3 regions of the Pseudomonas sp. DP-17 genome follow, and region 2 is predicted to be linked to each of the others. Evidence: predicted binding sites of a transcription regulator. Region 2 holds the regulator's gene; each other region holds the start of a gene.

Region 1 (7,851 bases), on a different contig from region 2:
CTCCAGCAGCGGGCGAGGACGCGCAGGGGCTTGCCGCTCGCCTTGTTCCAGGGCGAGCAGGCATTGCTCGGCGGTCTCGAAGCGCTGCTGCGGCTGGACGGCAGTCAGCTTCGCCAGCCAGTCGTCGAGCCAGGCCGGTACATCCGGACGGTAGCGGCTGGCCGGGGCCGGCGTGCCGAAGCGCGGATGCTGGAAGGCTTCGATCTCGCCGTAGGGGTAGTGCCCGCAGAGCAGGCGGTACAGCGTGACCCCGGCGGCGTAAAGGTCCTGGCGAGCGTCCGGCGCCGCGCCCTGGAAGGATTCCGGGGCGAGGTAGCTCGGGGTGCCGGGCAGGTCGTGCGGGTCTTCCTGCGATAACCCAGGGCAGTAGGCCAGGCCGAAGTCCAGCAGGCGCAGCTCGCCGTCGTCCGCCCAGTGCAGGTTCTCCGGCTTGATGTCGCGGTGCAGGATGTTGCGCCGATGCAGCTGGCCCAGGCCGCGCAGCAGGCGCTGGGCGAGGTCCAGCCAGTCGGGCAGGTTCAGCGGGCCGTTGAGTTTCAGGTGCTCGTCCAACGTCTGCCCCGGGTACGCGCGCATCACGTAGTACAGGTGCTGGCGCAGCGGCAGGCTGTGCAGCTCGGGAAAATAGCGGCCCTGCACCCGGCGCAGGAACCATTCTTCCAGCAGGAGCGCCTGGGCGGCTTGCGGAGAATCGCGCAGCGCCGGCGGCAGGGTCTTGAGCAACCAGGGGCGATGCTGTCGATCACGCACGCGGTAGATCAGCGATTGGCGGGATTGGGCCAGCTTGCCTTCGACCTGCCAGCCTTCGAACTCCTGTTCTTCCCGCAGCGCGGGCGGCGTGGGCCAGTGGTCGAGCTGGGCAAGGGCATCTCCAAGGCTCGCCGGCGGCAGTTCGCCCACCTGCAGGAGCAGGGCGCTGGCGTTGTCCTGGCTGCCGGCCAGGTGCGCGGCGCTGACCAATGCGTCGGCGCAGGCCTGCAGGGATTGGGCGTCCTCCAGCAGGCGCTGGATGGCGCTATCGCCCAGGGCGGCCCAGATGCCGTCGCTGACCAGCAGGAAGCATTGCCCCGCCTCCAGCTCACCGTCGCGGTAATCCACCACAAGGTGCTGATCCAGGCCCAGCGCGCGCTTGAGCACGTGCTGCATGCCGGGCTGCTCCCAGACGTGGTCCTGGGTCAGGCAGTCCAGCTGACCGGCACTCCAGCGGTACAGGCGACAATCGCCGACATGGGCCAGGGTGAAGCGCCGGCCCCGCAGGATCAGCGCGGTCAGGGTGGTGAGCAATGGCTGGCCGCCGCCGTTGGCTTGCAGCCAGCGGTTCTGCGAGATCAGCAGGCGGTCGAGGGCCTGGGCGACGGCCCAGGTCTCGGGGGTGGCGTAGTAGTCGGCGGCGAGCGCCTGCAAGGTCAGCCGCGCGGCCAGGCCGCCGTCGGCGCAGTGGCTGACGCCGTCGGCGATGGCGAACAGGTGACCCTTGCTGGCGGCCAGCCCTGCGGGAGGGGTGACCACCCGCAGGGCGTCCTGGTTCTCGTCGCGCGGACCCGTGGCGCTGGCCTGGGCGAAGGTGACCTGCAGGGTCATGGGCAACACCGGTAGGAGCGCATCGTTCAGACCCGTGCGGCTGTGACGGCTGCGCTGCCCCAGGTGGTGCGCCAGCGGGCTTTCACCGCGTGCAGGCCGAACCAGGCCAGTACACCGAGGCTGGCGAACAGCCAGAGGCCGATCTGGTAGTCACCGGTGGCCTGCTTGATCGCGCCCAGGCCCGCCGTCAGGCAGAAGCCGCCGATGCCGCCGGCCATGCCGATCAGGCCGGTCATCACGCCGATGGTCTGGCGGAAGCGCTGCGGCACCAGCTGGAACACCGCGCCGTTGCCCGCGCCGAGGCTGAGCATGGCAACCACGAAGAGGCTCAGCGCCGCCATCGCGCTGGGCAGGTGGAAGCCCACGGCGGCGATGCAGATCGATGCCACGGTGTACATCACCAGCAGGCTGCGGATGCCGCCAATGCGGTCGGCCAGGGCGCCGCCCAGCGGGCGCATGAGGCTGCCGGCGAAGACGCAGGCCGCGGTGTAGTAGCCGGACTTCACCGGATCGAGGCCGTACTGGTCGTGGAAGTAGCCAGGCAGGGTGCTGGCAAGGCCGAGGAAACCGCCAAAGGTCACGCTGTAGAAGAACATGAACCACCAGCTGTCACGGTCGCCCAGGGCCTTCAGGTAGTCCCCCAGGGATTTGGCCGGCGGTCGCTCCGGGGCATTGCGGGCGAGCAGGGTGAACACCACCAGGGTGGCCAGCAGCGGGATCAGCGCGAAGCCGAACACGTTCTGCCAGCCGAACGCGGCGGCGATGGCCGGTGCGAACAGCGCGGTGAGCACGGTGCCGGAGTTGCCCGCGCCGGCGATGCCCATGGCCTTGCCCTGGTGCTGCGGCGGGTACCACTGCGAGGCCAGCGGCAAAGCCACGGCGAACGAGGCGCCGGCCATGCCCAGCAGCACGCCGAGGATCATTGCCTGCTCCAGGCTGTGGATGCCCAGTTGCCAGGCACCGAACAGTGCGCCGATGACGATGACCTGGCCGAGGATGCCGGCCGCCTTGGGCGACCAGCGATCAGCCAGCAGGCCCATGAGGAAGCGCAGGATGGCGCCGGAGAGGATCGGCGTTGCGACCATCAGCGCGCGCTGCTGGGTGGTCAGTTGCAGGTCGGTGGCGATCTGCACCGCCAACGGGCCGAGGACGTACCAGACCATGAAGCTCAGGTCGAAATACAGGAAGGCGGCAAACAGGGTCGGCGCATGGCCGGCTTTCCAGAAACTCGTGTTCATCGAACACCTCATCATCGACGGTAGAGGAGCCCGGTCGCGCGCCACATGGCAGCCGCCGGGTTCGAGAAGGTCCTGAGCCCCTGCGCCGGGGCAAACGAAAAAGGCGTCGCTCCACCCACCGCACTGCGCGGGTGTGGATGCGACGCCTTTGTCGAAGTCGGGTAATCGCCGTTGACTACCATCGCCTTGTGTAGAGCAAGGCGCGGGCCAGGATGAAAAATCCCGGTCAGATCAAGGGGATGAGGAAGGAGTGCGGGGCACCGGTGGTCCATCGAAGGGCGCGCCGTGTTGCGGCGTGCCCCGTACTGGAGCGTCAGGCGACCCAGTTGACGTTGGGGAAGGTGTCGCGGAACGCCTCGGGGATCGGCACGACCTTGCCGGCCTCGTAGTCGAAGAACACGAAGCCGGACTTCGCCATGGCCACCAGGGTGTCGTCGGCTGGGCGGGTGATGCGGAAGATGATGTCGCCGCCGTACTTGTTGAAGTCCATCACGCCGACTTCGAACAGCAGCTGGTCGCGGGCGTGGGCCTCCGCGCGGTAGGTGGTGGCGAGGTCGGTGACGATGATGCCGGTCTCGCGGATGCCATAGTCGAACAGGAAGCGTGCGCGGGCTTCGGAGATCATCGAGATCATCGAGTCGTTGCCCAGGTGGTTAGCGCCGTTGATGTCGGTGACGCGGACGGTGAGCTTGGTTTCGTAGATGAACAGTTCTTCGGGAAATTCCAGTTTCAGGCGGGCCATGGGCGATCTCGACGAAATGCGGCGGGCAGTGCGAGGGTTGTTGCGGGCGTGCCGTGCATTCTACGCGCAGTTCGCCCGCCCAGCGCCTCATCAGGCCAGTGAATGACGAGTCAGCGGTGCGCCGAGTTCAGGTGGAACACGGTAATCCGCCCGCCCTCGCTGCTGTCGCCATAGTTGTCGTTGATGTAGGCGCCGGCCTTGAAGTAGAGCAGTTGCCTGGACCAGGCGGTGCTGAGGATCTTGCGGTAGTAGTTGGCGCGGCCGTCGGAGGTCTCCACGCGGATCGCCAGGTTGCCCACCGAGGTGACGCGCAGGCTGTAGTTGAAGGCCTGGTCCAGGGCGACGTTGTCGATCAGCGGGATGTTGATGCTGGCGCTGTCGTCGGGGTGGTTGCGTACCAGGGCTTCCAGGCGCCCGCTTTCCAGGGTGGGCAGGTAGTGGTATTGCAGCTTGACCAACGGTTCGCCATCGCCGGTGTAGGGCGAGCGGCTGTGGATCTGGCCGATGATGATCTTGTTCTTCGAGGGGACCTGCTGGACGCTCATGGTCACGCGCAGCTCGTTGTCGCCCTGGTTGTAGTACCAGTTGGAAACTTCGCCGGCAGTGGTGGTCTCGCGCAGTTCGCTGCGCGGGTAGACGCTATCGGAAGTGTGCGAACCGGTAACCGGCACCCAGAAGATCACCTGGCTGCCGTCGCGCTGGAAATATTGGCTCTGGTAGCCCCTGGCGATCTGCTCGGTGCTGACTTCGGTGGGGCTGGGGTCGGTGGGGACGCTGAGGTTCCAGGTGCTGAGGTCGATCATGGGCTTGCCCTTGCTGGGCCGCACTGGCGGCGAGGTCGGGTGGCGCCGAGGTGCCTAGCCGGCGGCGGCCACTGCGATACGCCATCGAACCCTGCCGATGGCGCTCCGGGGCCCGGCCAGTTGGCCGGGCGGCCGCAGCATAGGGCGTTGCCAGCGAAGCGGGGGCCAGCTGAGTGGCTGGCGAAATGATCGCGCCGTGCCGCCGCTGGCAGATGGCCGGACCTCGCTCGCAATCTCAGTGGCCGAGCATCTCGTGCATCGCAATGATCTGTTCCGCCACCTGCGCCAGCTTCTGCTGGCGGCCCATGGCCTGGCGGCGCATCAGGGTGTAGGCCTCTTCCTCTGCACAACCCTTCATCTTCATCAACAATCCCTTGGCCAGCTCGATGCGCTTGCGCTCGGCCAGTTGCTGCTCGCGGGCCTGCAGCTGGGCGCGCAGGGCCTGGTCGCTCTCGAAGCGGGCCATGGCGACATCGAGGATCGGCTGCAGCCGCTGCGCCTGGATGCCCTCGACGATGTAGGCGCTGACACCGGAGCGGATGGCCTGACGCATCACCTGCGGGTCGTGTTCGTCGGTGAACATGACGATGGGGCGCGGCTGGTCGCGGCTGACCAGCACCACCTGTTCCATTACGTCGCGGCCGGGGGACTCGGTGTCGATGAGGATCACGTCCGGGTGCAAGGCTTCCACCCGTTGCGCGAGGTCGACCGTGAGGCCGGATTCGTCGATGACCTCGAAACCGCACTCCACCAAGGCAGCCTTGAGGCGCCCGACCTTTTTCGGGGTGTCGTTGATCAGCAGGACGCGCAGCATGCTCAACCTCGCTCCGCCAGGGCATTCAGCTCAAAGCTGCGCGCATAGCCGGCCGGGTCGCTGCCGTCCCAGGGGCGGCCGTCGATCAGGGTCGAGCGGCGCATCTCGACGTTCGGCACTCTGACGCCCACGGCGCTGGCGGCTTCGCGGTAAAGGTCGAGTTGCTGGACCTGGCGCGCAATGCCGAGGTAGTCGACGTCTTCGCGCAGCAGGCCCCAACGCCGAAACTGGGTCATGAACCACAGGCCGTCGGAAAGCCACGGGTAGGTGGCCTGTCCTCCATCGAAGAAGCGCAGCGGGTGCGCGTCCTGCCAGGCGTGGCCGAGACCATCCTGGTAGCGGCCGAGCAGGCGCGGCTCGATGCTGGCGAGCGGGGCGTCGATGTAGTCTGCGCTGCTGATCAGTTGGGCGGCGCTGCTCAGGTTGTCCGCGCTGGCCTCGATGAAACGGCTGGCGTCGAGCAGGCTCATGACCAGTGCGCGGGCGGTGTTGGGGTATTGCTCGACGAAGGCGCGGGTGCTGCCCAATACCTTTTCCGGGTGATCCGGCCAGATCTGCTGGCTGGTGGCAAGGGTGAAGCCCATGCCTTCGTCCACGGCCAGCGCGCCCCAGGGGCCGCCGGCGCAGAAGCCGTCGATGCGTCCAGCCCTCAGATGCTCGACCATCTTCGCCGGCGGCACCACCAGGCTGCGCACATCCTGGAGTGGATCGATGCCATGGGCCGCCAGCCAGTAATAGAGCCACATCGCATGGGTGCCTGTGGGGAAGGTGTGCGCGAGGGTGAGTTGTGCACCGTTCTGGCGCACATGGCGTTGCAGTGCTTCAGCGGAGGTCACGCCGTCGCGCATCAAAGGGGCGGAAAGGTTGATCGACTGGCCGTTCTGGCACAGGCCCATGAGCACTGCCATGTCGGTGGACGGCGCACCGCCCAGGCCCAATTGCAGGTCGTAGATCAGCCCGTAGAGGCTTTGCGCGGCATCCAGCTCGCCGCTGAGCAGCCGGTCTCGCAGCCCGGCCCAGGAGTTCTGCCGCCGCAGGTTGAGCGTCAGGCCGTAGGGCTGGCCGAAACCCTGGGTCGCGGCCACCACCAGCGAGGCGGAGTCGGTGAGGGCCATGAAGCCCAGGTTGAGCGCGGTCTTTTCCGGGGCGTCGGAGCCGGCCACCCAGGCCAGGCTGTGCGGCAGTGGGCTGGTACTGTCGATCATCTCCACCTCTGAGCGCATTCGCGATGCACTTTCCAATGCAAAAAAATGGCGCCGCACCACCTGCCGCCGAAGGGAGGTAGCCGCGACGCCATTGTCGATGGTTGGTTGTCGGGGGCGATCCGCCGTTGGACCGCAAGCCTCAGGAGTCGAGCAAGGGCTGTGCCAGGGCGGGAAAAAAGAAGCCCCGCCATACAGGCGGGGCGCAGAGGAAGGGAGCGCACCTCTGGAGGGTTCCACAAGGGCACCTGGGCACGGATATCGGCAGGAGCCTGATGTCCACCTTAGTCCCGGTGGGCTGTGGTGCAACCGGTCAATAAGTATTAGGCCCATCGTGAGGGGAGGGTGGGAGCGCTCTATTTCGGGCCTGGAAAAGAAAAGCCCCGCACGGGGCGGGGCTTTTCATCGCGCTAGGAGTCTCAGACCTGAACGGCCGGGATCTTCGCGTTGGCTGCAGCTTCGCGGAACTCGGCGATCTGGTCGAAGCTCAGGTAGCGGTAGATATCGGCAGACATGCTGTCGATGTCCTTCGCGTAGGCCATGTACTCCTCGACGGTCGGCAGCTTGCCGATGATCGAAGCGACAGCGGCCAGCTCGGCGGATGCCAGGAACACGTCGGTGGCGTCGCCCAGACGGTTCGGGAAGTTACGGGTCGAAGTGGAGACCACGGTCGAACCGGTCTGTACGCGAGCCTGGTTACCCATGCACAGCGAGCAGCCCGGCATTTCCATGCGCGCGCCAGCCTTGCCGTAGATGCCGTAGTAGCCTTCCTCGGTCAGCTGGTGGGCGTCCATCTTGGTCGGCGGAGCCAGCCACAGACGGGTCGGAATGCCACCCTTGACCTTGTCCAGCAGTTTGCCGGCGGCGCGGAAGTGGCCGATGTTGGTCATGCAGGAACCGATGAAGACTTCATCGATCTTGCGGCCTTCGACGCTGGACAGCAGGCGAGCGTCGTCCGGGTCGTTCGGAGCGCAAAGTACGGGCTCCTTGACGTCGGCCAGGTCGATCTCGATGACCGCGGCGTACTCGGCGTCCTTGTCGGCTTCCAGCAGTTGCGGGTTGGCCAGCCAGGCTTCCATCGCTTGCGCGCGGCGCTCCAGGGTGCGGGCGTCGCCGTAGCCTTCGCCGATCATCCAGCGCAGCAGGGTGATGTTGGACTTCAGGTACTCGGCGATGGCCTCTTCCGGCAGCTTGATGGTGCAACCGGCAGCCGAACGCTCGGCGGAGGCGTCGGACAGCTCGAAGGCTTGCTCGACGGTCAGGTCGTTCAGACCTTCGATCTCGAGGATGCGGCCGGAGAAGATGTTCTTCTTGCCCTTCTTCTCGACGGTCAGCAGACCCGCCTGGATGGCGTAGTAGGGGATCGCATGGACCAGGTCACGCAGGGTGATGCCCGGTTGCAGCTTGCCCTTGAAGCGCACCAGAACCGATTCCGGCATGTCCAGCGGCATGACGCCGGTGGCAGCGGCGA
Region 2 (7,851 bases):
GAACTACAGCGGTCGTATCGGCGAGAAGGTTGCTTCCAGCCTGTGCACCATCGTCGACGACGGTACCATCGCCGGTCGCCGCGGTTCGCTGTCGGTGGACGATGAAGGCACGCCAACCCACTGCAACGTGCTGATCGAGAACGGCATCCTCAAGGGCTACATGCAGGACAAGCTCAACGCCCGCCTGATGGGCGTGGCGCGCACCGGCAACGGCCGCCGCGAGTCCTACGCGCACCTGCCGATGCCGCGCATGACCAACACCTACATGCTGGCCGGGCAGAGCGATCCGCAGGAAATCATCGCCAGCGTCGAGCGCGGCATCTACTGCGCCAACCTTGGCGGCGGCCAGGTGGACATAACCAGCGGCAAATTCGTCTTCGCCACCAGCGAGGCGTACCTGATCGAAAACGGCAGGATCACCCACCCGGTGAAGGGCGCGACTTTGATCGGCAATGGTCCGGAAGTGATGAGCCGGGTATCCATGGTCGGCAACGACCTGGCGCTGGACAGCGGCGTGGGCACCTGCGGCAAGGACGGCCAGTCCGTGCCGGTCGGTGTTGGCCAGCCGACCCTGAAGATCGACGCCATCACCGTCGGCGGCACGGGCGCCTGAGGCCGTTGCCGGTAGGGCTGGGAAGGATGGAGGCGGCCGCTCAGCGCAGGCCGCGCTTCATCTCGTCCAGCTCGCGGATGTACTTGAAGATCTTCCGCGCCGCGGCCGGAGGCTTGTTGTGAGCAGCCTCGTGCTGGGCGTGGCGGATCAGTTGGAGCAGGTGCTGGCGGTCGCTTTCCGGGTATTCGCCGAAGAAGGCGGACAGCGCTGCGTCACCACCGGTAATCAGGTGGTCGCGCCAACGCTCCAGGGCGTGGAAGCGCTCGTTGTACTGGCGGGTGGAGGTGTCTACCTGTTCCAGCAGGGCGAGGATGGCTTCGACGTCCTGGTCGCGCATCAGCTTGCCGATGAACTGCCGGTGGCGCTTCTTGGCGGCATTGGCCTTGTGCTTGGGAGCTTCTTCCAGTGCGCGGCGCAGCGGATCGGTGAGCGGCATGCGGTCGAGCATGTCGGCCTTGAGCGTGGTCAGGCGCTCGCCGAGCTCCTGCAGCGCGTGCATTTCGCGTTTTACTTGCGACTTGCTCTTCTCATCGAAGGACGAGTCGTCATCGTGAATTTCAGCCATGGCGGGGGTCTCGTTGAAAACGCCGCCATGATAACGAGTCAGGGGCCGCTTGTCCGGCCCGCGCCGGTCGCAGCCGCCTGATGGCGGGGCCGGATCATGAACAGGAGAGGCATGCAATGAGCGAACACAACCCGGCAGTGAGCCCGGAGGTCCTTCCCGAGCTGCGCGAGCAGGTCGAGCGGATCATCGCCGAGGCCACGCGGCAGGGCGCCAGCGCCTGCGAGGTGGCGGTATCGGTGGAGCAGGGACTGTCGACCTCGGTGCGCCAGGGGGAAGTCGAGACTGTCGAGTTCAACCGCGACCAGGGCTTCGGCATTACCCTCTACGTTGGCCAGCGCAAGGGCTCGGCCAGTACTTCGGCGACCGGCGCGGACGCCATTCGCGAGACCGTCGCGGCGGCGTTGGCGATTGCCAAGCACGCTTCCGAAGATGATTGCGCCGGCCTGGCGGACCCGGCGCTGATGGCGCGCGACCTGCCGGATCTGGACCTCTACCACGGCTGGTCGATCACCCCCGACCAGGCCATCGAGCGCGCGCTGGCCTGCGAGGCCGCCGCGTTCGCCACCGACAGGCGCGTCACCAAGGCCGACGGCACCACGCTGAATACCCATCAGGGTTGCCGCGTCTACGGCAACAGCCACGGCTTCGTCGGCGGTTACGCCAGTACCCGGCACAGCCTGAGCTGCGTAATGATCGCCGAACTGGAAGGGCAGATGCAGCGTGACTACTGGTACGACGTCAATCGTCGCGGTGAGCTGCTGGCCACTCCCGAATCCATCGGCCGCCGCGCTGCCGAACGCGCCGCCAGCCGCCTGGGCGCGCGCCCGGTGCCGACTGCCGAAGTGCCGGTGCTGTTCGCTCCGGAAGTCGCGGTGGGTCTGTTCGGCCACTTCCTCGGCGCTATTTCCGGCGGCAGCCTGTACCGCAAGTCGTCCTTCCTCGAAGGTGCGTTGGGCCAGCGACTGTTCCCGGAGTGGCTGACTCTGGATGAGCGTCCGCTGTTGCGCGGTGCGCTGGGCAGCGCCTCGTTCGACAACGACGGCCTGGCCACCTATGCCAAGCCCTTCGTCGAAGGCGGTGAGCTGGTCTCCTATGTGCTGGGTACGTACTCCGGGCGCAAGCTGGGCATGCCCAGCACAGCCAACTCCGGCGGCGTACACAATCTGTTCGTCAGCCATGGCGACGAAGACCAGGCAGCCCTGATCCGTCGAATGGGCCGTGGTCTGTTGGTTACCGAGCTGATGGGGCAGGGCGTCAACCTGGTGACCGGAGACTATTCCCGTGGCGCAGGCGGCTATTGGGTGGAGAACGGCGAAATCCAGTTCCCGGTACAGGAAGTCACCATTGCTGCCAACCTGCGCGATCTGTTCCGCAATATCGTCGCCATTGGTAACGATGTGGAGTACCGCGGCAACCTGCATACCGGCTCCGTGCTCATCGAAAAGATGATGGTCGCCGGCAACTGATCCGCCGCCGCGGTCGGCATTGGCCGCGGCTCCCTTCTCGCTCCGTTTCGTTGGGCAGCGCGCTGCTGGACGCGAGGCGAGCGCGATGCTCTATGGGGTAGTTTCCAGGGTTACTGCGGAGTCGCAACGACGCTAATGTGCGGCGCAGGCCGCGCCGGGGCAGATCGGTGCCTTCTGTCTGATGAGGGGGAGTGGCAGCCGGGCTGAGGGGCCGGCGCGTTACTCGCCTTCGTCGAAATAGTTGTTGATCAGGTCGACCAGTGCCTGGAGCGCTTCGTCTTCCTGTTCGCCTTCGGCGGCGAGGTGCAGGTTGGTGCCCTTGCCGGCGGCCAGCATCATCACGGCCATGATGCTCTTGCCGTCCACCGTGCTCTCGGGGTTGCGACCCACACGAACCTGACAGGGGAAACGCCCTGCAACGCCGACGAATTTGGCTGCCGCACGGGCGTGCAGGCCAAGTTTGTTGATGATGGTGACTTCGAGGGCGGGCATCGCGAGGGGCTGTCCTTTTGTTGTCTGTCGCTGCTTAGCTCAGGTCGCGGTGGCGAATCTGCACGTTGGTGAGGCTTTCCTTGAGGGCTTGACCGATCCGCTCGGCCAGGTAGGTCGAACGGTGCTGGCCACCGGTGCAACCGATGGCGATGGTCACGTAGGCCCGGTTGCTCGCGGCGAAGCGCGGCAGCCATTTGTTCAGGTAGCCGAGGATATCCTGGTACATCTCCTCGACGTCGGGCTGCGCCGCCAGGTACTCCTGCACCTCCGGCTCCAGCCCGGTGTGCTCGCGCAGTTCGGGCTTCCAGTAGGGGTTTGGCAGGCAGCGCACGTCGAACACAAGGTCGGCGTCCACCGGCATGCCGCGCTTGAACCCGAACGATTCGACCAGGAAGGCGGTGCCCAGTTCGGGCTTGTTCAGCAGGCGCAGCTTGAGTACGTCGCGCAGCTGGTAGAGGTTCAGGTTGGTGGTGTTGAGCTTGAGATCGGCCAGGTCGGCTATCGGCGCCAGCAGGTGCGATTCGTCGGCGATGGCCTCCGCCAGCGAGCGGCTGTCGGTGGTCAGCGGGTGGCGGCGGCGAGTCTCGGAGAAGCGTTTGAGCAGCGTCTCATCATCGGCATCGAGGTACAGCACGTCGCACTGGATGTGCTTGTCGCGGGCTTCCTGCAGTAGTTCAGGGAAGCGCTGCAGCTGGCTGGGCAGGTTGCGCGCGTCGATGGAGACGGCGACCTGTGGGTGCAGCAGCTCGGTGTGCAGCAGTGCGCGCTGGGCCAGGTCCGGGAGAAGGCTGGCCGGCAGGTTGTCGATGCAGTAGAAGCCATTGTCCTCGAGCACGTTGAGCGCGGTGCTCTTGCCCGAGCCGGATCTGCCACTGATGATGATCAGGCGCATGATCAGTGCCCGTTGTTCTGGAAGTCCACGACGATCCGGTACAGGTCCTCGCCGTTGGCGGCGTGACGCAGGCGGTCGCGGACGTCGGCGCGGTCGAGCATGGAAGCGATCTGCCGCAGCAGTTCAAGGTGCTCTTCGGTGGCAGCTTCGGGCACCAGCAGCACGAACACCAGGTCGACTGGCGCGCCGTCGAGGGCGTCGAAGTCTACCGGATGGTCAAGGTGCAGGATGGCGCTGATGGGCGATTGGCAGCCTGTGAGGCGGCAGTGCGGAATGGCGATGCCATTGCCGAAGCCGGTGGAGCCCAGGCGTTCCCGGGCCACCAAGCTGTCGAAGATGTCTTGGGAATCGAAACCCGGCAGCTCGCGAGCCACCAGGTTGGCGATTTGTTCGAGGACACGTTTCTTGCTGCCGCCCGGCACGTTCACGAGGGAACGGCCGGGGGTCAGGATTTGCTCAAGTCGGATCATAGAGAGGGGTTAACGAACACCAACACCTTGCTGGCGCTCGAGGTATTTTTCCTTGTGCTTGATCAGTTGGCGGTCGAGCTTGTCGGTGAGCAGGTCGATGGCCGCGTACATGTCTTCATGTTCGGCGCAGGCCACCACTTCGCCCCCGGCGATGTGGAGGGTGGCTTCAATTTTCTGCTTCAGCTTCTCGACCTCCATGATGACCTGAACATTGGTGATCTTGTCGAAGTGGCGCTCCAGTCGGCCGAGTTTCTCGCCGACATAGTCGCGCAGGGCGTCGGTCACATCCAGTTGATGTCCACTGATGTTGACTTGCATACCGCTTTCTCCTTGTTGCCCGTGTGTAAGTGGCAGGTTATGGGGCCTGCCGCCGGAACACCTTGGCGTGGATCAACGTCACACCAGCCGCTTGCGCTCGCTCGAGGGAGAGATTCCTAGGGACTCCCGGTACTTGGCGACGGTACGACGTGCCACTTGAATGCCCTGTGCCTCCAGTAAACCAGCGATCTTGCTGTCACTCAATGGCTTTTTCGGACTTTCCGCCGCGACCAGTTTCTTGATGATGGCGCGGATCGCAGTGGACGAGCACTCACCGCCCTCGGAGGTGCTGACGTGGCTGGAGAAGAAGTATTTCAGCTCGAAGATGCCACGCGGGGTATGCATGAATTTCTGCGTGGTGACGCGGGAGATGGTCGACTCGTGCATGCCCACCGCCTCGGCGATGTCGTGCAGGACCAGCGGTTTCATCGCCTCTTCGCCGTATTCGAGGAAGCCGCGCTGGTGCTCGACGATCTGGGTCGCCACTTTCATCAGCGTCTCGTTGCGACTTTGCAGGCTCTTGATGAACCAGCGCGCCTCCTGCAACTGGTTGCGCATGAAGGTGTTGTCGGCACTGGAATCGGCGCGACGTACCAGGCCTGCGTACTGAGAATTTACGCGCAGGCGCGGCATTGCTTCCTGGTTCAGCTCCACCAGCCAGCGGTCGTTGTGCTTGCGCACGATGACATCCGGTACGACGTATTCGGCTTCGCCGGATTCGATCTGCGAGCCGGGGCGCGGATGCAGCGACTGGATCAGTTCGATGGTCTCGCGCAGCTCGTCTTCCTTGAGCTTCATTCGGCGCATCAGCTGGCTGTAGTCGCGGCTGCCGAGCAGGTCCAGGTGGTCGCTGACCAGACGGATGGCCTCGGCGAGCAGGCAGGTCTTGGTCGGCATCTGGCGCAGTTGCAGCAGCAGGCATTCGCGCAGGTTGCGCGCACCGACGCCGGCAGGTTCAAGCTGCTGCACTCGACGCAGCACGACTTCCACTTCATCCATCTCCACGCCCAGTTCCGGGTCGATGGAGGCGAGAATGTCTTCGAGGGATTCGTCGAGGTAGCCGTCATCGTTGATGCCGTCGATGATGCTCAGGGCGATCAGGCGGTCCGTATCGGACATGGGCGCCAGGTTGAGCTGCCACAGGAGATGGCTCTGCAGGCTTTCGCCAGCGGTGGTGCGGGCAGTGAAGTCCCACTCGTCATCATCATTGCTGGGCAGGCTGCTGGCGCTGGTCTGGTAGATGTCTTCCCAGGCGGTGTCGACCGGCAGCTCGTTGGGGATGCGTTCGGCCCACTGGTCTTCGTCGAGGCTGTCGGCGTTGGGCGTGGTGCTTTCCTGGAAGTTGTCCTGGGAGCTGCTGGCGCTGCCGTTGGCGCCCGACTCGGCGCCGTCGGCCATGGGGTCGCTGTTGTCGTAATCCTCGCCTTCTTCCTGGCGCTCCAGCATGGGGTTGGACTCCAGGGCTTCCTGGATTTCCTGTTGGAGGTCCAGCGTCGAGAGCTGGAGCAGTCGGATGGCCTGTTGCAGCTGCGGAGTCATCGTCAGCTGCTGGCCCATCTTGAGGACTAGCGATGGTTTCATGGCTGGAACTAGGCACCTTGTTCGCTGGCGCAAAACGCGCCATATCCACGACTACGGACGCCGGGGCGCCGCGAGGAAGCAAATTATATGCCTGAGTTTGGACGCTTTGCCTAGGGGCTGTCGACCTTTCGTTACAACCCGGTTGCGGCAGGGAAAGGCAGGCAGCCGGCCAGGCCGCGGAGCGGCCCACAAGCCGCGCCACGCGTGGACGAAAGTGATGGCTGCCGCGCCCAGGCAGGGCGCGGTCCAGGGCCTTACAGGCGGAACTCGTGGCCCAGATAGACTTCCTTCACCAGGTCGTTGGCGAGGATGCTCTCGGCGCTGCCTTCGGCGATCAGCTGACCGTCGTTGACGATGTACGCCGTTTCGCAGATGTCCAGGGTCTCCCGGACGTTGTGGTCGGTGATCAGGACACCGATGCCCTTGGCCTTGAGATGATGGATGATCTGCTTGATATCGCCCACCGAGATCGGGTCTACGCCGGCGAAAGGCTCGTCCAGCAGGATGAATTTCGGCGAACTGGCGAGGGCGCGGGCGATTTCCACGCGGCGGCGCTCACCACCGGACAGACTCATGCCGAGGTTGTCGCGAATATGGTGGATGTGGAACTCCTCGAGCAGGCCCTCCAGGGCTTCCTGGCGACCGGCGCGATCAAGGTCGGCGCGGGTCTCGAGGATGGCGCCGATGTTGTCCGCCACCGACAGCTTGCGGAAGATCGAGGCTTCCTGCGGCAGATAGCCGATGCCGGCTCGCGCGCGGCCATGCATGGGCAGGTGGGTGACGTCCTGCTCGTCGATGCGCACGACGCCCTGATCGGCGCGAACCAGCCCGACGATCATGTAGAAGCAGGTGGTCTTGCCCGCTCCGTTGGGGCCGAGCAGGCCGACGATCTGTCCGCTTTCGATGTTCATGCTGACATCGCGGACGACTTGCCGGCTCTTGTAGCTCTTGGCGAGGTGCTGGGCGGTTAGCGTAGCCATTACTGCGCTTGATCCTGCTTTTTCTTGGGCTGGATGACCATGTCGATACGCGGCCGCGGCGTGGTCACCTGGGAGCCGGTGGCACGGCCTGCGTTGACGATCTGGCGCTGGGTGTCATAGACGATCTTCTCGCCTTCGAAGGTGTTGCCTTCCTGGATCACCTTGGCCTGGTCGATCAGCACGACGCGGTTCTGCGAGACGAAATACTGGATCGTCAGGCCGTAGGCCTGGGTGATCTGCTTGTCGGGCGCCGGCTTCTGTTCGAAGTAGGCGGGCTTGCCGACCGAGGTGACGACCTCGATCTCGCCGTCCTTGTTCTGCTTGAGCGTAACGGTGTTGCCAGTCAGCTTCATGCTGCCCTGGGTCACCACCACGTCGCCGCGATACACGGCCACGCCCTGCTTGTCATCCAGTTCGGCGCTGTCGGCCTGGACGCGGATCGGCTGTTCCCGGTCGGTGGGAAGGGCCCAGGCG
Region 3 (7,851 bases), on a different contig from region 2:
AAGTCTGCAGATAATCTTCCACCTTGAACTCAAGAAAGCCCTGGGTGGAGCCGATAAGGATTTCAGGCGCGGTGAAGCCTTGCGCCCCAGCCGGGGAGAAGGTCAGCGCACCCGTCATGCCGAACAGGGCCGCCACCCGGGTGGGCGCGCTTGGCAGACGTCGGAAAAATGTCGTTGCTTGTTTCATGCAACGATCCAAGCAATGGTCATGCCGTCTTCGCGAGTCGGGCGGCGTTGCGTGCACAGGAGGCTCAATGGCCGGAGTCATGGATTCGGTCAACCAGCGTACGCAGCTGGTTGGCCAGAATCGTCTCGAACTGCTGCTGTTCCGCTTGAACGGCAGCCAGCTGTACGGGATCAACGTGTTCAAGGTGAAGGAGGTGCTGCAATGCCCCCGCCTGACCGTGATGCCCAAATCCAGCCAGGTGGTGCGCGGGGTGGCGAACATCCGCGGCGGTACCATTCCGATCCTCGACCTGGCGCTGGCCACGGGGCGTCACGCCCTGCGCGACATCGCCAACAGTTTCGTGATCATCACCGAGTACAACACCAAGGTGCAGGGCTTCCTGGTGCACTCGGTGGAGCGCATCGTCAACATGAACTGGGAGTCGATCCATCCGCCACCCAAGGGCACCGGTCGCGATCACTACCTGACGGCGGTGACGCGGGTGGACAACCAGCTGGTGGAAATCATCGACGTGGAGAAGATACTCGCCGAGGTGGCACCGACTTCGGAGGACATCTCCGAAGGCGTGCTGGATGCCGAAACCCAGGCCCGCGCGGTGAGCAAGCGTGTGCTGGTGGTGGACGACTCGTCGGTGGCGCGCAAGCAGCTGGTGCGTTGCCTGGAGACCGTCGGCGTGGAAGTGCTGGCGCTCAACGATGGCCGCCAGGCACTGGATTACCTGAACCAGATGGTGGAAGCCGGCGGCCATCCGGGCAGTGATCTGCTGATGGTGATCTCGGATATCGAGATGCCGGAAATGGACGGCTACACGCTCACGGCGGAAATCCGTCACGACCCGCGCATGCAGGATCTGCACATTCTCCTGCATACTTCGCTGTCCGGGGTGTTCAACCAGGCCATGGTGAAGAAGGTCGGTGCTGACGACTTCCTGGCCAAGTTCCGTCCCGATGACCTGGCCGCCCGCGTGTCGGAACGGATCAAGGCAGTGGATGGCGCAACGGCCTGATGCGGCATGTAAAGACGCGGGTGGCGCCGGTGCCGCCCGTATCGTCTATGTTTTTTGGAACACCGGTCAGGCGGCTGCCGTCCTAGCAGGCAACAGCTGTCCACGAGTAAAGAGGCGTATCTGTGACATCCACCAATTCCGAATTCGAGCTGTTCCGGGATTTCCTGGAGAAGACCTGCGGCATCCTCCTGGGCGCCAACAAGCAGTACCTGGTCTCCAGCCGCTTGAACAAGTTGATGGAGCAGCAGGGCATCAAGTCGCTGGGCGAGCTGGTGCAGAAGATCCAGGTTCGCAGCCAGCTGCGCGAGCAGGTGGTTGACGCGATGACCACCAACGAGACCCTGTGGTTTCGCGATACCTATCCCTTCGAGGTACTGAAGAACCGCGTGCTGCCGGAAATGATCAAGGCATCGCCCGGCCAGCGCCTGCGCATCTGGTCGGCGGCCTGTTCCTCGGGGCAGGAGCCGTATTCGCTGTCCATGGCCATCGACGAATTCGAGCGCACCAACCTCGGCCAGTTGAAGGCGGGCGTGCAGATTGTCGCCACCGACCTCTCCGGCTCGATGCTCACCGCCTGCAAGGCCGGCGAGTACGACAGCCTGGCGATTGGCCGTGGCCTGTCGCAGGAGCGCCTGGCCCGCTACTTCGACCAGAAGACCCCGGGGCGCTGGACGGTCAAGCCGGCGATCAAGAGCCGCGTGGAGTTCCGCGCGCTGAACCTGCTGGACAGCTACGCCACACTGGGCAAGTTCGACATGGTGTTCTGCCGCAACGTGCTGATCTATTTCTCGGCCGAGGTGAAGCGCGACATCCTCCTGCGCATCCATGCCACGCTCAAGCCGGGCGGCTACCTGTTCCTCGGCGCCTCCGAAGCGCTCAACGCGTTGCCGGACCACTACCAAATGGTCCAGTGCAGCCCGGGAATCATCTACAAGGCCAAGTGATGGCCGACCCCCGCCTGTTCGGGCGGGGTTCTTGCAGTGTTGACCCGTTGCGGGAAGGGTTTTCCGCGCCGCTACGGTGTGTGCTGAGACCTCTTGGTTTCGCCCCTCGGGCGACCCGCTTTGGAGAGACGGATGGCCGCCCCACCCAAAGTGGGCAAAGGTCCTGCCCCTTCATCCGGCTTTTCGCTTAGGCGAAAAATTCATCGAGGCGCAGTTTCAGGGGCACGAACTAGGCGTCCTCCCACGAAGGGCCATCCCTGGCCGATCGCGGCTCTCGCGGCATCCATGCCGCTCAACCCCTGAAACTGCACTTCAGCGAGGCCACCTGAAAGGGGCGGCAAAGCGCAGCGGCAAGCTTGCCGCCTTGCCCCTGGCGGCAAGGAAACGGGTTGCCGCTTTGCCGCTGTTTGCCGCTCCTTGCCGCGTCGGAAATCCTCTCAAGCCATTGATTAACAAGGAAATGACAATATGGCACGCACCTTGCTGAAGTGTTGGCAAGCCCACACCGGCAAACAGGTTCGTGACCATGAGCATCAGCTTCGACAAAGCCCTCGGCATCCACCAGCAAGCACTGAGCTTCCGCTCCCAGCGCGCCGAAGTCCTGGCCAACAACCTGGCCAACGCCGACACGCCCAACTACAAGGCGCGCGACCTGGATTTCGCCTCGGTGCTGGCGGCCCAGTCGGACAAGATGAAGAACGGCACCTTCAGCGCCACCCTGACCAACGCGCATCACATTGCCGCGGACGGTTTCGGCATCGGTGACGAGTCGCTTAAATATCGCAACCCGACCCAGCCGTCGATCGACCAGAACACCGTCGATGAACAGATCGAACAGTCCAACTACGCGGAGAACTCCGTGCAGTTCCAGGCTTCGTTCACTTTCCTCAACAGCAAGTTCAAAGGGCTGATGAACGCCCTGCGCGGGGAGTAATCGCCATGTCGCTTGCCAGTGTCTTCAACATCGCCGGTACCGGCATGAGTGCCCAGACCACCCGTCTGAACACCACCGCCTCGAACATCGCCAACGCCGAGACCGTGTCCTCCAGCGTCGACCAGACCTACCGTGCCCGCCATCCGGTGTTCGCCACCATGTTCCAGCAGGCCCAGGGAGGCGGCGAGCAGGGGTCGCTGTTCGGCGAGACCGACCAGGCCGGCTCCGGCGTGCAGGTCCTGGGTGTGGTGGAAGACAAGAGCTCGCTGGTCCCTCGCTACGAGCCGAACCACCCGGCCGCCGACAAGGACGGCTACGTCTATTACCCGAACGTCAACGTGGTGGAGGAGATGGCCGACATGATCTCCGCCAGCCGCTCGTTCCAGACCAACGCGGAAATGATGAACACCGCCAAGCAGATGATGCAGAAGGTCCTGACCCTGGGTCAGTAAGCTGAGGAAAGAGCACGATGAGCATCGATAACAGCAGCATCAACGGCTCCAGCTCGGTTCTGGACCAGTATGCGATCAACAAGGACAGCGGCGGCACCGCGACCGCCGGTAAGAGCAATCTTGGCAAGGACGAGTTCCTCAAGCTGCTGGTGGCGCAGATGAACAACCAGGACCCGATGTCGCCCCAGGAGAACGGCGAGTTCATCGCCCAGCTGGCGCAGTTCAGCACCGTGGAAGGCATCCAGTCGCTGAACACCAGCATGGACAGCGTGCTTTCCAACTACCAGTCGTCCCAGGCGCTGCAGGCCTCGTCGCTGGTCGGCCGCAAGGTGATAGTTCCAACCGAGAAATCGATGGTGGATACCGCCGAGACCTTCAAGGGCACCTACACCCTGCCGGTGTCCACGGCCAACAGCTGGGTCAACATCTACGACGACAGCGGCACCCTGGTGAACCGCGTGGAGATGGGCCAGCAGACCGCCGGCAACGTCAGCTTCATGTGGGACGGTAAGGACTCCAGCGGCAAGCTCGCGCCGCCCGGCCGCTACAAGTTCGAAGCGCAGACCAACTACGAGGGCAAGACCTACGGCCTGACCACCTTCCTGCCGGCCAACGTGGACAGCGTGACGCTGGGGCAGAACGGCGGCGAGCTGACCCTCAACCTCGCCGGACTGGGCAGCATCGGCCTGTCCAAAGTCCAGATCATTGGCCAGTAAGTCGGCGATACCGACCAGGAGCTAAGCATGTCATTCAATATCGGGCTCAGTGGTATCAAGGCCGCTTCCAGTGACCTCAACACCACCGGCAACAATATCGCCAACGCCAGCACCGTCGGCTTCAAGCAGTCCCGCGCGGAGTTCTCCGACGTCTACGCGGCCTCCGTACTGGGCAGCGGCAGCAACCCGGTGGGCAGCGGCGTGCTGCTGTCCAACGTCTCGCAGTTGTTCAACCAGGGCACCATCGATTCGACGCAGAACGCGCTGGACATGGCCATCAACGGCAACGGCTTCTTCGTCACCAGCAACAACGGGGCGGTGAGCTACACCCGCGCCGGCTACTTCGGCACCGACAAGAACGGCTACGTGGTGGACAACAACGGCTACCGCCTGCAGGGCTACCCGGTGAACGCCCAGGGACAGTTGCAGAGCGGCGTGGTCGGCGACCTGCGCATCGAGACCTCGAACCAGGCGCCCAAGGCGACCACCCAGGTCAGCCAGACCTTCAACCTGAACTCCACCAACACCGCACCGACCGTCACCCCGTTCAACTCGGCCGACCCGACCACCTACAACTCCTCGACCTCGGTGAACATCTATGACAGCCAGGGCAACGCCCATGTCATGACCCAGTACTTCACCAAGACCGGAGCGAACACCTGGACCATGAACGTGCTGGTGGACGGCCGCAACCCGGCCAGCCCGAGCGACGACAGCACTGCCATCAGCGCGGCCACCACCGCGGCTGCGGCGACCGGCGCGACGCCGGCCAGCGTTGCCGCCGCCGTTGCCGGCTCTGGCGCGACCCCGGCGGCGATTGCCGCTGCCAACGCGGCTGCCGCTGCCACAGGCGCGACCCCGGCCAGCGTGCTGGCCGCCGTCAGCGGCATGGGCACCAGCCCGTACCAAGTCAACCTGACCTTCAGCCCGGCGGGCCAACTGCTGACCCAGACCCCGGTGAACAACGGCACCGGCGATGCCTTCACGGTCAACCCCACCGACGGCACCCTGGTGATGGGCGACTGGGTCCCGGCCATCTCCGATGGCAAGACTCCGGCCACCTGGAGCGCCAACGGCGCCACCGCCAACGCCGGCGGCATCACCCTGGACATCCGCAAGTCGACCCAGTACGCCACCGCCTTTGCAGTGAACAGCGTCAACCAGGACGGCTACACCACTGGCCAGCTGTCGGGCCTGGAAATCGACGACGAGGGCAACATCTTCGCTCGCTACACCAACGGCCAGTCCAAGGTGCAGGGCCAGGTGGTGCTGGCGAACTTCGCCAACGTCCAGGGCCTGACGCCGATCGGCAAGACCTCCTGGGTACAGTCCTCCGAGTCCGGCGAGCCGGTAGTCGGCACGCCGCGCTCGGGCACCCTCGGCGCCCTGCAATCGGGTTCGCTGGAGGCGTCCAACGTGGACCTGTCCAACGAACTGGTGGACCTGATCGTCGCCCAGCGCAACTACCAGGCCAACGCCAAGACCATCCAGACCGAAGACGCGGTCACGCAGACCATCATCAACCTGCGCTGATCGTCGTCATGAAGAAGCCCCGCCGGTTTGCCCGGCGGGGCTTTTTCGTTGCAGCTCATTCTCTACAAGGGAGTGGGCTGTCAGCGAGCGAGGTGGTTCTCGATCATTTTCACCACGTCACCGGCGTGCCCGCTGATCACCGCCTTGGCCGCGTACAGGGCCATGCCCTTGACCGCATCCGGCGCGACCTTGGGCGGCATCACCAGCTCCTGGTTGACCACCACGTCGAGCAGCGCCGGGCCGGGTTGTGCCAGCCATTCGACGACGGCTGCCTCCAGATCCTCGCAGTGGCTCACCTTGCGCCCCCACAGGCCGATGGATTCCGCCACGCGGCCGAAGTCCGGGTTCTGCAGGTTGGTGAAGGCGTCGAGCAGGCCTTCCACCCGTTGCTCCAGTTCGACGAAGAACAGCGCGCTGTTGTTGAACACCACCAGCTTCAGCGGAATCTGCTCCTGAACCAGCGTCAGCAGGTCGCCCATCAGCATCGACAGGCCGCCGTCGCCGCACAGGGCGATGACCTGGCGTTCGGGGAAGGCGACCTTCAGGCCCATGGCCTGCGGCATGGCGTTGGCCATGGTGCCGTGGACCAGGCTGGCCAGGGTGCGTCGGCCCGCCATGGCGCTGATGTAGCGCAGGATCCAGATCATCGGTGAGCCGCCGTCGGCGGTGAACATTGCGTCTGCGTCGGCGTGGCGGTCGATCAGGCTGGTCAGGTACTGCGGGCGGATCAAACCATTGCGCGTCGGCTGGGCATGTTCGCGCAGGCCTTCCAGCGACTTGCGGTGGTGCTCCAGGCATTGTTCGAGGAAGCCGCGCTCCTGCCGCGGTGTGATCAGCGGCAGCAAGGCTTCCAAGGTGCTGCGCACATCGCCCACCGCGCCCAGGCTGATCGGGTGGCGGCGGCCGAGATGACTGGCCTGGATGTCGATCTGGATGATGCTCGCGTGTTCCGGGTAGAACTGCCGCCAGGCGAAGCCCGAGCCGAGGATCAGCAGGGTGTCGCACTGGCTGACGGCGTGGCAGCCGGACTCGTGGCCCATCATGCCGATCATGCCGACGTTGAAGGGGTTGTCCGGCTCGAGGAAGTCCTTGGCGCGGGAGCTGTGGGCGATGGGCGCCTGCAGGGCCGCCGCCAGTTTCTTCACCTCTTCCTGTGCGCCGGCGCAACCGATGCCGCCGTAGATGGCGACGGACTTGCCGGTGTTGAGCGCTGCGGCGATCTTCTGCAGTTCGTCGTCGCCCGGACGTACCCTGGGCCGCGGCCGGATCGCCGGCAACGTCCTGGCGCCGGTCGGCGCGGGCATGCCGGCGATGTCGGCCGGCAGCACCAGCACGGCCACGCCGCGCTTGTTCAGCGCTTCCTGAACGGCCTGCCGGGTTTTCTGTAGCGCCTGTTGCGGGCTGTGGATTTCCTCGCAGTAGACGCTGCAACGGTTGTAGACCTGGAGGAAGTCGACTTCCTGGGGGAAGTCCGTGCCCTGGTCGTCGCTGTGGATCTGGCTGGCGATCAGTACCACTGGCGCACCGTTGCGGTGGGATTCGAACAGCCCGTTGATGAAGTGCAGGCTGCCTGGCCCGCAGCTGCCGGCGCACAGGGTCAATGTGTCGCTGACCAATGCTTCTGCACCGGCGGCAAAACCGCCGGCTTCTTCGTGACGCACGTGTACCCAGCGGATGCCACCCTGCCGGCGCAGGGCGTCGGTGAAGTGGTTGAGGGTGTCGCCGGGAATGCCCCAACAGTGCCGGGCACCTGCGCCATGCAGGATGTCGACCATCAGTTCTGCCACTGTCTGGCTCATATCGGGTTCCTTGAATCAACGGTGAGGGGGCGGCGCGCCCCTGAAGGTCCTGCGGGGGCCCCGTCATGGCAGGGCCGTTGTCGGAATTGAAGGCTCAGTGCTTCTTGCGCACGGCAGTGACTTCGATCTCCACCAGCCAGCCGGGATCGAACAGGCCGGCGACCTGGATGGCCGAGCGCGCCGGCACCTTGGGCTGGGCGGCGGTGCCGAAGAACTGGTTGTAGCCCTCCATGAAGCCGGAGAAGTCCATCTTGCCGCCGTGCTTGGGGTCGCCCACCAG

Evidence for each region. Region 2 encodes sigma-54, which starts transcription at its own class of promoters, with help from an activator protein. Its sites were predicted from a motif close to ANTGGCATNNANNTTGCTNT; they were not measured.
Region 1: a site for sigma-54 is predicted at 6,531-6,550, ahead of MJ122_RS10110 (CmpA/NrtA family ABC transporter substrate-binding protein). Genes of this name have one in related genera too.
Region 3: a site for sigma-54 is predicted at 2,605-2,624, ahead of flgB (flagellar basal body rod protein FlgB). Genes of this name have one in related genera too.

The regions. Positions count from the first base shown of each region.
Region 1 covers NZ_JAKSXG010000004.1:149,097-156,947, forward strand. Annotated here, with positions in the region: gene MJ122_RS10085 (bifunctional protein-serine/threonine kinase/phosphatase) at 1-1,581, opposite strand, end outside; gene MJ122_RS10090 (nitrate/nitrite transporter) at 1,608-2,819, opposite strand; gene MJ122_RS10095 (thioesterase family protein) at 3,133-3,561, opposite strand; gene MJ122_RS10100 (polysaccharide lyase family 7 protein) at 3,672-4,364, opposite strand; gene MJ122_RS10105 (ANTAR domain-containing protein) at 4,600-5,178, opposite strand; gene MJ122_RS10110 (CmpA/NrtA family ABC transporter substrate-binding protein) at 5,181-6,383, opposite strand; gene acnB (bifunctional aconitate hydratase 2/2-methylisocitrate dehydratase) at 6,800-7,851, opposite strand, start outside.
Region 2 covers NZ_JAKSXG010000016.1:84,631-92,481, reverse strand. Annotated here, with positions in the region: gene tldD (metalloprotease TldD) at 1-613, shown strand, start outside; gene yjgA (ribosome biogenesis factor YjgA) at 654-1,178, opposite strand; gene pmbA (metalloprotease PmbA) at 1,295-2,644, shown strand; gene MJ122_RS25680 (HPr family phosphocarrier protein) at 2,864-3,136, opposite strand; gene rapZ (RNase adapter RapZ) at 3,171-4,028, opposite strand; gene ptsN (PTS IIA-like nitrogen regulatory protein PtsN) at 4,031-4,498, opposite strand; gene raiA (ribosome-associated translation inhibitor RaiA) at 4,508-4,816, opposite strand; gene MJ122_RS25660 (RNA polymerase factor sigma-54) at 4,895-6,397, opposite strand; gene lptB (LPS export ABC transporter ATP-binding protein) at 6,652-7,377, opposite strand; gene lptA (lipopolysaccharide transport periplasmic protein LptA) at 7,377-7,851, opposite strand, start outside.
Region 3 covers NZ_JAKSXG010000001.1:360,786-368,636, reverse strand. Annotated here, with positions in the region: gene flgA (flagellar basal body P-ring formation chaperone FlgA) at 1-118, opposite strand, end outside; gene MJ122_RS01705 (chemotaxis protein CheV) at 255-1,193, shown strand; gene cheR (protein-glutamate O-methyltransferase CheR) at 1,316-2,137, shown strand; gene flgB (flagellar basal body rod protein FlgB) at 2,664-3,071, shown strand; gene flgC (flagellar basal body rod protein FlgC) at 3,077-3,523, shown strand; gene flgD (flagellar hook assembly protein FlgD) at 3,541-4,239, shown strand; gene MJ122_RS01680 (flagellar hook protein FlgE) at 4,267-5,772, shown strand; gene MJ122_RS01675 (thiamine pyrophosphate-dependent enzyme) at 5,853-7,571, opposite strand; gene MJ122_RS01670 (RidA family protein) at 7,666-7,851, opposite strand, start outside.